DNA from 3 places in the Shewanella sedimentimangrovi genome. Region 2 is predicted to be linked to each of the others. Evidence: predicted binding sites of a transcription regulator. Region 2 holds the regulator's gene; each other region holds the start of a gene.
The links. The regulator sigma-54, encoded in region 2, starts transcription at its own class of promoters, with help from an activator protein. The targets are predictions, from matches to a motif close to GTTGGCACGNNNNTNGNNT.

Region 1 (3,275 bases), 730 kb from region 2:
TTCACCAACTGACCTTTGTCATCCTCGATACGAATCGTGATGTCCTTAATCACCTCGGGGGTGCTGACCACGCCGCGAATTTCCGGATCCGCAGCCGACAGGTAACCGGTCGAAGACGGGATCAATACCTTCTGCCCCACCAGGCCCGACGCCTGCAGCGCCTGACTGGAAGACATGACGCCGTTGAGGTTAAGTATCTCGTCGTTGAGCTTGGAGATCCCATCCACGGTCGAGAAGGACGCCATCTGGGCGATCATCTGATCGTTGTCCACAGGTTTGAACGGATCCTGCATCGACAACTGCTGACTGAGCAGGGCAAAAAAATCGTCCTGGTCCAGCTGTTGGTTTTTGTTTTCGGGCTCTGCCGGTTCTCCCTGCAGCCTGATATTGTCCAGAAACGGGTTGCCGGAACTGCTCTGAACCTGTCCACTGCTGGACTGGGTCCTGGCCGGCGTCTGACCTACTGAGTTAACGAGGCTCACTTATGACCTCCTGCGCTGTGCGTCATATTATCTTCCCATCCTGAGTGTCTGTTGCAGCATAGACTTGGCCGCATCAGCCACCTGGGCATTCATCTGGTAGGAGCGGGAGGCGGAGATCATGTCTGCCATCTCTTCCATCACATTCACATTGGGCTTGTATATGTAGCCATCGGTGTCCGCCAGGGGGTGATCCGGGGCATATTCCTTTTGCAGCGGCTTGTCGCTCTCGACAATACCGCGCACCGATACGGCGGTGGAGGCCTGCTGCTGACTGGCGGCCTTGGCCATTTCGGCCTCAAATACCGGATGTCTGGCCCTGTATGTCTGATCAACGCTGCTGGAAACAGAGTCGGCGTTGGCTATGTTACTGGCGGTGGTATTGAGCCGGACCGATTGGGCCGTCATTCCCGAGCCAGACACATTGAAGATATTAAACAAGCTCATGGTTAATCTCCTTTAATCGCCTTCTTCATGCCGTTGAACTTGCCTTCGAGAAAACCCAGGGACATCTGGTACTCGAGGGCATTCTGCATAAAGGCCGACTGCTCCTGTTGGATATCGACAGTGTTGCCATCACCCGTATCCGGCTGGTTGGGCACCCGGAACTGGATATGCTGCCGGGTCAGGGCTGCCAGATCGAAGTGGCGCTCGCTGGTTTGACTCATGCTCAAACCGCGTTGCTGGCTCTTGGCCGATTGCAGCGCAGCCTGGAAGTCCACATCCCGGGCCTTGTAATGGGGGGTATCGGCATTGGCAATGTTGCTGGAAAGCACTTCAGCACGCTCGGCGCGGATCCCCAGGGTGTACTGGTGAACTCCCAATGCCTTGTCAAAACTGATCGCCATAAAATTGCCTCCTCTGTCACTTGGACTGAGATTAAGCAACACGCGTGCCAAAAAAATATCGAAAGGAGATTTTATTCAGAAGGCGCTGACAGATACCTGCCAGCGATGAGAGGATTACTGATTAATTATTTTAAAACAGTGAGTTATTAACTCAGGTGCGTTTCTGGTAGTAGATCCCCGGGTTACAGCGGATCATGTCAAACTCATCGGTCAGGCCGGCAATGGATTCGGAGGCTCCGAGAAAGAGTATGCCCTTGGGATTGAGGGCGGCAGCAAATTGCCGCAGTATCTTTGCCTTTGCCTCGGGGGCAAAATAGATAAGCACGTTGCGGCAAAAGATAATGTCAAACTTGCCGAGCAGCGCATAGCTTTCCAGCAAATTGTGGGCACGGAAGTTGACCATACGGCGGACATTGTCCCTGACCCGCATATTGCCGCCGGGAAGAGCCTCAAAAAATTGACGCTTTCGCTCCTCAGACAGTCCCCTGCCGAGGGCCAGATTATCGTATTCGGCGTTGCGGCAACGATCCAGCATGGAAGGCGACAGATCCGTGGCCTGAATGGCTGCCCCCATGGGCAAGGCCCCGGGACGTTTCTGCTGATATTCCAAAATGGTCATGGCCAGGGAATAGGGTTCCTGACCTGAGGAACAGGCCGCCGACCAGATTTTCAAGGGGCGGCCGAGGCGGCCAAATTCGGGCAACAGGGCGCTGGCCAACAGCTCGAAGGGGTATCTGTCCCTGAACCACAAAGTCTCGTTGGTGGTCATGGCGTCAATCACTTCGGTGCGCAACTGCCGCTCCGTGGGCTTCATGGCGTGCTTGACCACTTCATTCAGGGACGGCAGGCCGTACTTGCCCATCAGCGGGGCCAGACGGCTGCGTACCAGGTATTGCTTGTTTTCACCCAGCACTATGCCGCTGTGTTGTTCCAGGAACAACCTGAATTGATTGTACTCAGCCTCAGCCAGTGATTTATCAGTCACCCTTTACTTCCTGCACTCTGTTGAAGTCCGCCCCGCCGGAGCCAAGCTTCTGAAACACTTCTATAAAACAAGCGGCGCTTTATACAGCATGGCAATCCCTAACACAAGCTCGACTGCCCTTTCCTGCTACAGGCTCAGGTGTTTGTTGACCGCAGCCGCCAATTCATCGGGGTTGAACTTGGCAATAAAATCGTTGGCACCAACCTTTTGCACCATGGCCTGGTTGAACACGCCGCTCAGGGAGGTATGCAGCACCACCTTGATGTGCTTGAGCTTGGGATCGTCGCGAATTTCCGCCGTCAGGGTATAGCCATCCATTTCCGGCATTTCGATATCCGAAATAATCAAAGGGATCTCGGTGGCGACATTGTCCATTTCGGTGGCAATGGATTTCAGTTTATCCAGGGCCTCACGACCGTCTTTGGCGGTATCGATCTGCAGGTTGAGCGAACTCAGAGCACGAATAATCTGCTTACGGGCCACGGCCGAATCGTCGATGACCATAATGTGGAAGTGCTGATCCCTGTCTATGGTCAGGTTGGCATCCATCTCTTCGCTGATGGACGTTTTGACCGGGGAGATCTCATCGAGGATCTTCTCCACATCGAGGATTTCCACCAGCTCGCCGTCGATCTCGGTCACCGCAGTCAGATAGGAATAACGACCGGCGCCCTTGGGAGGCGGCATGATGGCTTCCCAGTTAATGTTGATGATCCGCTCCACCGAACTGACCAGAAAGCCCTGCACCGAACGGTTGTACTCTGAGATAATAATGAAACAGTTCTGGATGTTCTCAATCGGGCGACCACCGGTGGCGGCACTCAAATCAATGACGGAAATGGTAGAGCCGCGTATATGGGCGACCCCACGTACAAAGGGATTGAGTCTGGGCAGCGCGGTCAAAGGTGGGCATTGCAATACTTCCTTGACCTTGAAAACGTTAATCCCATACCGTTGGCGGCC
Region 2 (3,275 bases):
CGTGCGCACCGGCCAGGTGGTCGGCCTGCTGGGTCCCAATGGCGCCGGCAAAACCACCACTTTCTACATGGTGGTGGGGTTGGTGAAAAGTGACAAGGGCAGCATCCATATCAACGAAGACGATCTGACCCTGGACCCCATGCACCTGCGGGCCCGCAAGGGCATAGGCTACCTGCCCCAGGAAGCCAGTATTTTCCGTAAGCTGTCCGTGTATGACAACATCATGGCGGTACTGCAAACCCGCAAGGAGCTGGACCAGGATCAGCGCGAAGAGGAACTGGAGCAGCTGTTGGAAGAGTTCCACATCACCCATATCCGCGACAACATGGGCATGTCCCTGTCCGGTGGTGAACGGCGCCGGGTCGAAATCGCCCGGGCCCTGGCCGCCAATCCGCGCTTTATTCTGCTCGATGAACCTTTCGCCGGCGTCGATCCTATTTCGGTCATCGACATCAAGAAAATAATTGAGCAGCTCAAGAGCCGCGGCCTCGGCGTATTAATCACAGATCACAACGTCAGAGAAACCCTTGATGTCTGTGAAAAAGCCTACATAGTCAGCCATGGCAACCTCATCGCCGAAGGCACCCCTGCCGAGATTCTGGACAATCAGCAGGTGCGGGCGGTGTACTTGGGTGAGCAATTCAGGCTATAGTTAAATTTAGCCTGATCTCTATCTCATTAAGGAAGAGTGCAACTGGCCAGCAGTTCACAAAACTGATAGAAAACAGCTTTCTGATAACAATAACAGTCAAGGATCCGCAGTAGATGAAAGCGTCACTCCAGCTCAAGCTGGGCCAACAACTGACCATGACGCCGCAATTGCAACAGGCCATCAGGCTGTTGCAACTTTCTTCACTTGAACTGCAACAGGAAATTCAACAAGCGCTGGATTCCAACCCATTGTTGGAGCTGGACGATGACCAATTCGACAGCCAGGAGCGCAGCGATTCAGACCACAGGGAGCAGGACGACTTCTCCGAGCCCGTCACCGCCAGCAGTAACGATGACAGCTCCACCCTGGAAACCTCCGACGCCCTGACCCAGCAGTCCATGCCCGATGAATTGCCCATGGATACCACCTGGGACGAAGTGTTCACCGCCGCCCCTGCTTCCGGCAGCGGCTCCATGATGCGCGATGATGATATGCCCTTCCAGGGAGAGACCAGCGACGGTCTTTATGAACACCTGGAATGGCAAAAGAACCTCACCCCTTTCTCAGACACCGACATGGCCATAGCCACCGCCATCATAGACGCCATAGATGAACGCGGTTACCTGACCCAGACCACGGAAGACATACTCGAAGCCATGGGCGACGATGAAGTGGAGCTGGACGAAGTGGAAGCCGTACTTAAGCGCATCCAACACTTCGACCCCATAGGGGTGGCGGCAAGGGACCTCAGTGAATGCCTGCTGATCCAGCTGGCCCACTTTGCCGCCGACACACCACACCTGGAAAACGCCAAACTACTGATCCGCGACCATCTGGATCTGATTGCCGCCCGGGACTTCCGCACCCTAATGCGTAAAACCCGTCTGAAGGAAGATGAGCTGCGTGAAGCCATAGTGCTGATCCAGAGCCTCAATCCCCGTCCGGGCGAACAGGTCACGTCCGGCAAGGACGAGTACGTTATCCCCGACGTCTCTGTGAGTAAGAAAAATGGCCGCTGGGTGGTGGAGCTCAATCCCGATTGCATGCCCAAGCTCAACGTCAATCAGCATTACGCCGCCATGGCCCGCACCAGTCGCAGTCAGGCCGACAGCCAGTTTATCCGCGGCCATCTGCAGGAAGCCAAGTGGTTTATCAAGAGCCTGGAAAGCCGCAACGACACCCTGCTCAAGGTGGCCAATTGCATAGTGCAGTTCCAGCAGGGCTTTTTCGAATACGGTGAAGAAGCCATGAAGCCCATGGTGCTGAACGACATAGCCGAAGCGGTGGAAATGCATGAATCCACCATTTCCAGGGTGACCACCCAAAAGTACATGCATACCCCTCGGGGCATTTTCGAATTGAAATATTTCTTCTCCAGCCATGTCAGTACGGAAGACGGAGGAGAATGCTCGTCTACGGCCATCCGCGCCTTTATCAAGAAGTTGGTGGCTGCAGAAAATCAGAAGAAACCATTGAGCGACAGCAAAATGGCGGAACTTCTGGCGGAACAGGGAATCAACGTTGCTAGACGTACCATTGCAAAGTACCGTGAAGCAATGCTGATCCCGCCGTCAAACCAGCGTAAAAGCTTATAACTCACTGTAAATACTGGAGGAAAGTGTCTATGCAAATCAATCTGACTGGGCACCATATCGAAATTACAGATTCACTGCGTAACTATGTAGAGAGCAAATTTACCAAGCTTGAACGCCACTTCGAACAGATCAATAATGTGCACGTTGTTCTCAATGTTCAAAAAATGCAGCAGATTGCAGAAGCCAAGCTGCACCTCAATGGTGGTGAAGTGTTTGCCACGTCTGAGCATGAAGACATGTACGCCGCCATCGACGCTCTGATTGATAAATTGGATCGTCAGGTCATCAAACACAAAGAGAAACTGACTAAGCACTAAAAGATGGAACTGAGTACCATCCTGAGGCCGGAGTGCACCACCTGTGCCACTCCGGGCAGTAAGAAAAAGGTACTGGAACTGATCAGCGATATCGCCAGCGCCCAGTACCCCACCCTCTCTTCTCAAGAGATCTTCGAAAGCCTATTGGCCCGAGAAAAAATGGGAAGCACAGGCATAGGCAATGGTATTGCCATCCCCCATGGCCGCCTGAACAGCATAGAGACCCCGATCGCCGTGCTGGTCAAATGTGAAGAGGCCATCAGCTTTGACGCCATAGATAAACAACCGGTTGACATACTGTTTGCGCTGCTGGTGCCATCGGACCAATGTCAGCAGCACCTGAGCACACTCGCCGCCATGGCAGAAAAGCTCAACGACAAGCAGATCATCAAGCAACTGCGCAAAAGCCAGGATGACGGTGAACTCTATCAGGTGATCACCGGATGAAACTGGTCATAGTCTCGGGGCGTTCCGGTTCGGGCAAATCCGTTGCCCTGAGGGTCTTGGAAGACCTCGGCTATTACTGTGTCGACAACCTGCCACTGCCGCTGATAGGCCCCTTGTTGGCCCAGCTGAAAAGCAGCAATGAACTGGTGGCCATCAGTGTCGATGTCCGCAACCTGCCGGAACAGCACAAGGTGTTGGAACAACAGTTGGCCGCCCTGCCCGAAGGTACCGAGCTGATCAGCCTGTTCCTCAATGCCAGCGACA
Region 3 (3,275 bases), 2.0 Mb from region 2:
CTTGGCATTGAGCCAGGATAATTCATAACCGGTCCAGATGTCGGCGCCGTGAAAGGGCAGGGGCTCCGTCAGCTGGATAGCATCGCGGTTGAGTTTGCGGGGAACCCCTTGCAGCAGCGATGGTGCATACTCGGCCTGGTATTCTGTAGCTTGACCCAGGGTCAGGCCAGCCAGCTCGGCGGCATCGCTATAGGGATCGTGATTTCGTGTCATCAAGCGTATTTCCGTGTCAAAATAGGCAGTCATTATAACCGAAAAAGGACGGTGCTTAAGTGTCTTGTCTGGCCGCTTTGATAAAATTTCATCAGCTCTACCTGCAGGCCTTCAGCAATTGCCTGGATTCCTTGCCCCAGACTTTTCCGAATGGCGACTCTGTTTGCATCGTCGGTGAACAGGTCTCCCATAAGCCGGTTTATTGGCAACCGGTAGCCTGTGAGCCGCCTATGCATTTCGATAACATTGCGGCGGCGCTGGAGTTGCACTTACACCCGGATATCGCGGCTTTTTATGGCCATTTTTTTGCCGGTGCGCTGACGTTTGATTCACCCTGGGGTTCGGGGGAGTTGTTGCAGGTTTGGAACCAGCAGGATCTTGAGTTGCTTCAACAAAATCTCATTGGCCATCTGCTGATGAAAAAGCAGTTGAAGCAAGCGCCAACCTGGTTTATCGGTGTATTCGATGAAGGGGACTCGATGCTGACGGTCAACAATGACGATGGCAGCGTGTGGCGCGAGATCCCGGGGAATGAACCCTGCGAGCAATTGGCTTTGAGTCTCTCCGAGTTTCTCAGCGTCATAAAACCCAGGGTTGCGCCGCCCCAAGAGCACCATGATTACCAGGACGACAGCTTGGAACATCCGGGCATCTTTGCCAGCATTAAACGCATGTGGCATAACCTGACTGGGCGGCGCTAATTCGATAAGCGCCTGTCTTGGCTAAAGTTATAGCTACTGATAGTCCCAGGATAGATTGGACACAATACGGCAGTGATCGCAACGGAAGTGGAACATGTCCAGCAAGGGCTCAGATAGACGCCACTCCTTATTGCCGCAGCGGGGACAAGGTCGTTGCAGTTCCTCTTTGAGACTGTTGCCCCCCACTCTGTAGAGGTAATAATAGGTGGGGATCTTGGTCAGGTATTCGATGCGGCCCCGCAAATCCCACCCCCGGCGAAATAAGTCACTGTCGCAGCTGCCAAGCTCTTCGAGTGCGGCAAATTCTGCCTTGGTGGCAGATGCCATTTGCAGCTCATCACATGCTTGCCATTCTGTCTGCCAGCGTATCAATTGTTTATGATCACCATTAAAGGTGGCCGGGATATGATACAGGGGAATGGGAAGCAGATTGTCACCACTTCTCAGCGGTGAGCACATGTGCACATAGCTGGTATAGAGCAATTGCCATGAGGGTGTTTCCAGACAGCTTTCATTGGCATTGATGTCCTGACCCAGCAGTTTTTCCCTTGGTGCCAGCAACTTGGCATCGGTCAATGCCTGTAATGCCTGTTTGACCCAGGGGCTGTGATAGCGATGTGCCAGGCTTTGGGGCTCCGGCAGCATTAACCTGACCCTGAATTCGGCATCATGAAACGAAATGGCAAATTCCCGGCCCAGTATTTGACCGTTGGCCCTTAGCGCCTCCAAAAAACCATTGATGGCCGTTTGGGCGCGGTTGATGGTGGTGTCGGCAAAACATTCAAAACGAAGCTCGGCGACGTACATCAGTCCTGCCCTTCCAAGTCCGTGACCCTGGCCTGCAATTCCTGCACTTGCAGTCTGAGTTCAGCAAGCTCACGACGCAACACCGTCAGCTCGTCTTCGGCTTCCTGCGGCACAGGTGCCACAACCTGAGTCGCAGTAACAGATATTCTGGCCTTGGCATCTTCAGGCATGGCCTTATATTGCTGCAGCCCTTTGATAATCGCCGGCAAGGGCATGGGCTTGCTCAGTCGCGCCTTGATAAGGGCAACACTGGGTTCCTGCCCCTGCAGTTCGAGTGTTCTGGCGATCACCAGAATATGTTCATTTGCACTCATAGTTAGTGATATTTCTCATTTCTTGCGAGGAGTTGGCATCTTGTTTGGATTTAAATCCTTACAAAACAAGGTGTTAATAATTGGCCTGAAACTTGCTGTGTTTGGGCTCGATTTTGAAGTGAATTTTATCACATTAGTAATAACAAGGAGTAAAAATGAAAGCTGCATATTGCGCTGTATTGCTGGTTGCATCCATCGGACTGAGCGGTTGTGTGGTGAATCTGAGCGATGGCGACCGGGATTGGTCAAGCAGTCATTGGCAAAAGGTAGAACAACAGAACCGTGAAAATCTGGCGCGTTTGGACCTGGGCATGTCCAAGGATCAGGTACTGACCTTAATGGGGAAAGCGGATTTCAATGAAGCCTATGTCAAAGAAGGCAAACAAATCCAGGTACTCTTTTACCGTACCCAGCGCACAGATAAGGATGGCAATACCACCAAGGATGAATGCACCCCAGTGGTGATCAGCGACAACAAATTGGTGGGTTGGGGCTCGACCGCTTACGCCCTGATTTAATCTTACTTTCTCAGCATGGTGTCCAGTTGGTCTATCAATTCAGACCACTGGGCATCCGCATCCAAGGCTTCGCGCAGGAAAGAGGCCTGTGCCGGGCTCCAAAATTTTGCCTGCCAAATGGCTACGCCGTCATCAACCGAATGGCTGTCAATAAAGTTGTTGATGGCGCTTGTTTGATGGGGCAATCCTAACTGTTCGAACAGGTGGCTCATGTCTGTAGGTGTGGTATCCATGATGCGTTACCCTGGCTTGGGGATGGTCATTTATAAGCATTGTGTCAAAGCCCGGAAAAGGCAATGTGTGATGAAAATTTGCACTTTTATGCCGACTTGATAGAGTGAACAAGGTGTGATCTGGATCAAGGAAATATACACAATGGACCACTCTACCTTAGAGCACTTTCGCGCAGTTTATCTTACCGCAGAAGATCTTAGAGTTGCGGCCTCCATTCTTTTCAATGCCTACCACGATGATCCGTTTTTCAAGGATGCCCTTTATACGGGTGACAAATTTCTGTACGAGCAAAAGCTGCGTGCCGCCATTCGTGAAGAGTTGCACGAATTGTGGCAGCAGGAACAGGTCTTGATAGGATGGTTTGAGGAAGAGCGTTTGATCGGCGTTGCCTGTGTGATCACCCAGCAGGTTCCCCTGGGGGATGGGCGTTATTGGCATTGGCGACTGAAAATGCTGTTGGGAACCGGCTGGCAGTCGACACAAAAGTT

Region 1: flgB (flagellar basal body rod protein FlgB) is a predicted target of sigma-54. The motif match lies at 1,361-1,379, and genes of this name have one in related genera.
Region 3: JYB85_RS05525 (DUF3192 domain-containing protein) is a predicted target of sigma-54. The motif match lies at 2,115-2,133, and genes of this name have one in related genera.

What each region holds. Positions count from the first base shown of each region.
Region 1 covers NZ_CP071502.1:2,796,193-2,799,467, forward strand. Annotated here, with positions in the region: gene flgD (flagellar hook assembly protein FlgD) at 1-482, opposite strand, end outside; gene flgC (flagellar basal body rod protein FlgC) at 510-926, opposite strand; gene flgB (flagellar basal body rod protein FlgB) at 929-1,327, opposite strand; gene JYB85_RS12210 (CheR family methyltransferase) at 1,479-2,312, opposite strand; gene JYB85_RS12215 (chemotaxis protein CheV) at 2,439-3,275, opposite strand, start outside.
Region 2 covers NZ_CP071502.1:3,528,187-3,531,461, forward strand. Annotated here, with positions in the region: gene lptB (LPS export ABC transporter ATP-binding protein) at 1-652, shown strand, start outside; gene JYB85_RS15750 (RNA polymerase factor sigma-54) at 766-2,247, shown strand; gene hpf (ribosome hibernation promoting factor) at 2,277-2,564, shown strand; gene ptsN (PTS IIA-like nitrogen regulatory protein PtsN) at 2,568-3,011, shown strand; gene rapZ (RNase adapter RapZ) at 3,008-3,275, shown strand, end outside.
Region 3 covers NZ_CP071502.1:1,318,869-1,322,143, forward strand. Annotated here, with positions in the region: gene queF (NADPH-dependent 7-cyano-7-deazaguanine reductase QueF) at 1-213, opposite strand, end outside; gene syd (SecY-interacting protein) at 273-914, shown strand; gene JYB85_RS05515 (Zn-ribbon-containing protein) at 948-1,721, opposite strand; gene JYB85_RS05520 (hypothetical protein) at 1,721-2,035, opposite strand; gene JYB85_RS05525 (DUF3192 domain-containing protein) at 2,191-2,553, shown strand; gene JYB85_RS05530 (DUF2789 domain-containing protein) at 2,556-2,786, opposite strand; gene JYB85_RS05535 (GNAT family N-acetyltransferase) at 2,929-3,275, shown strand, end outside.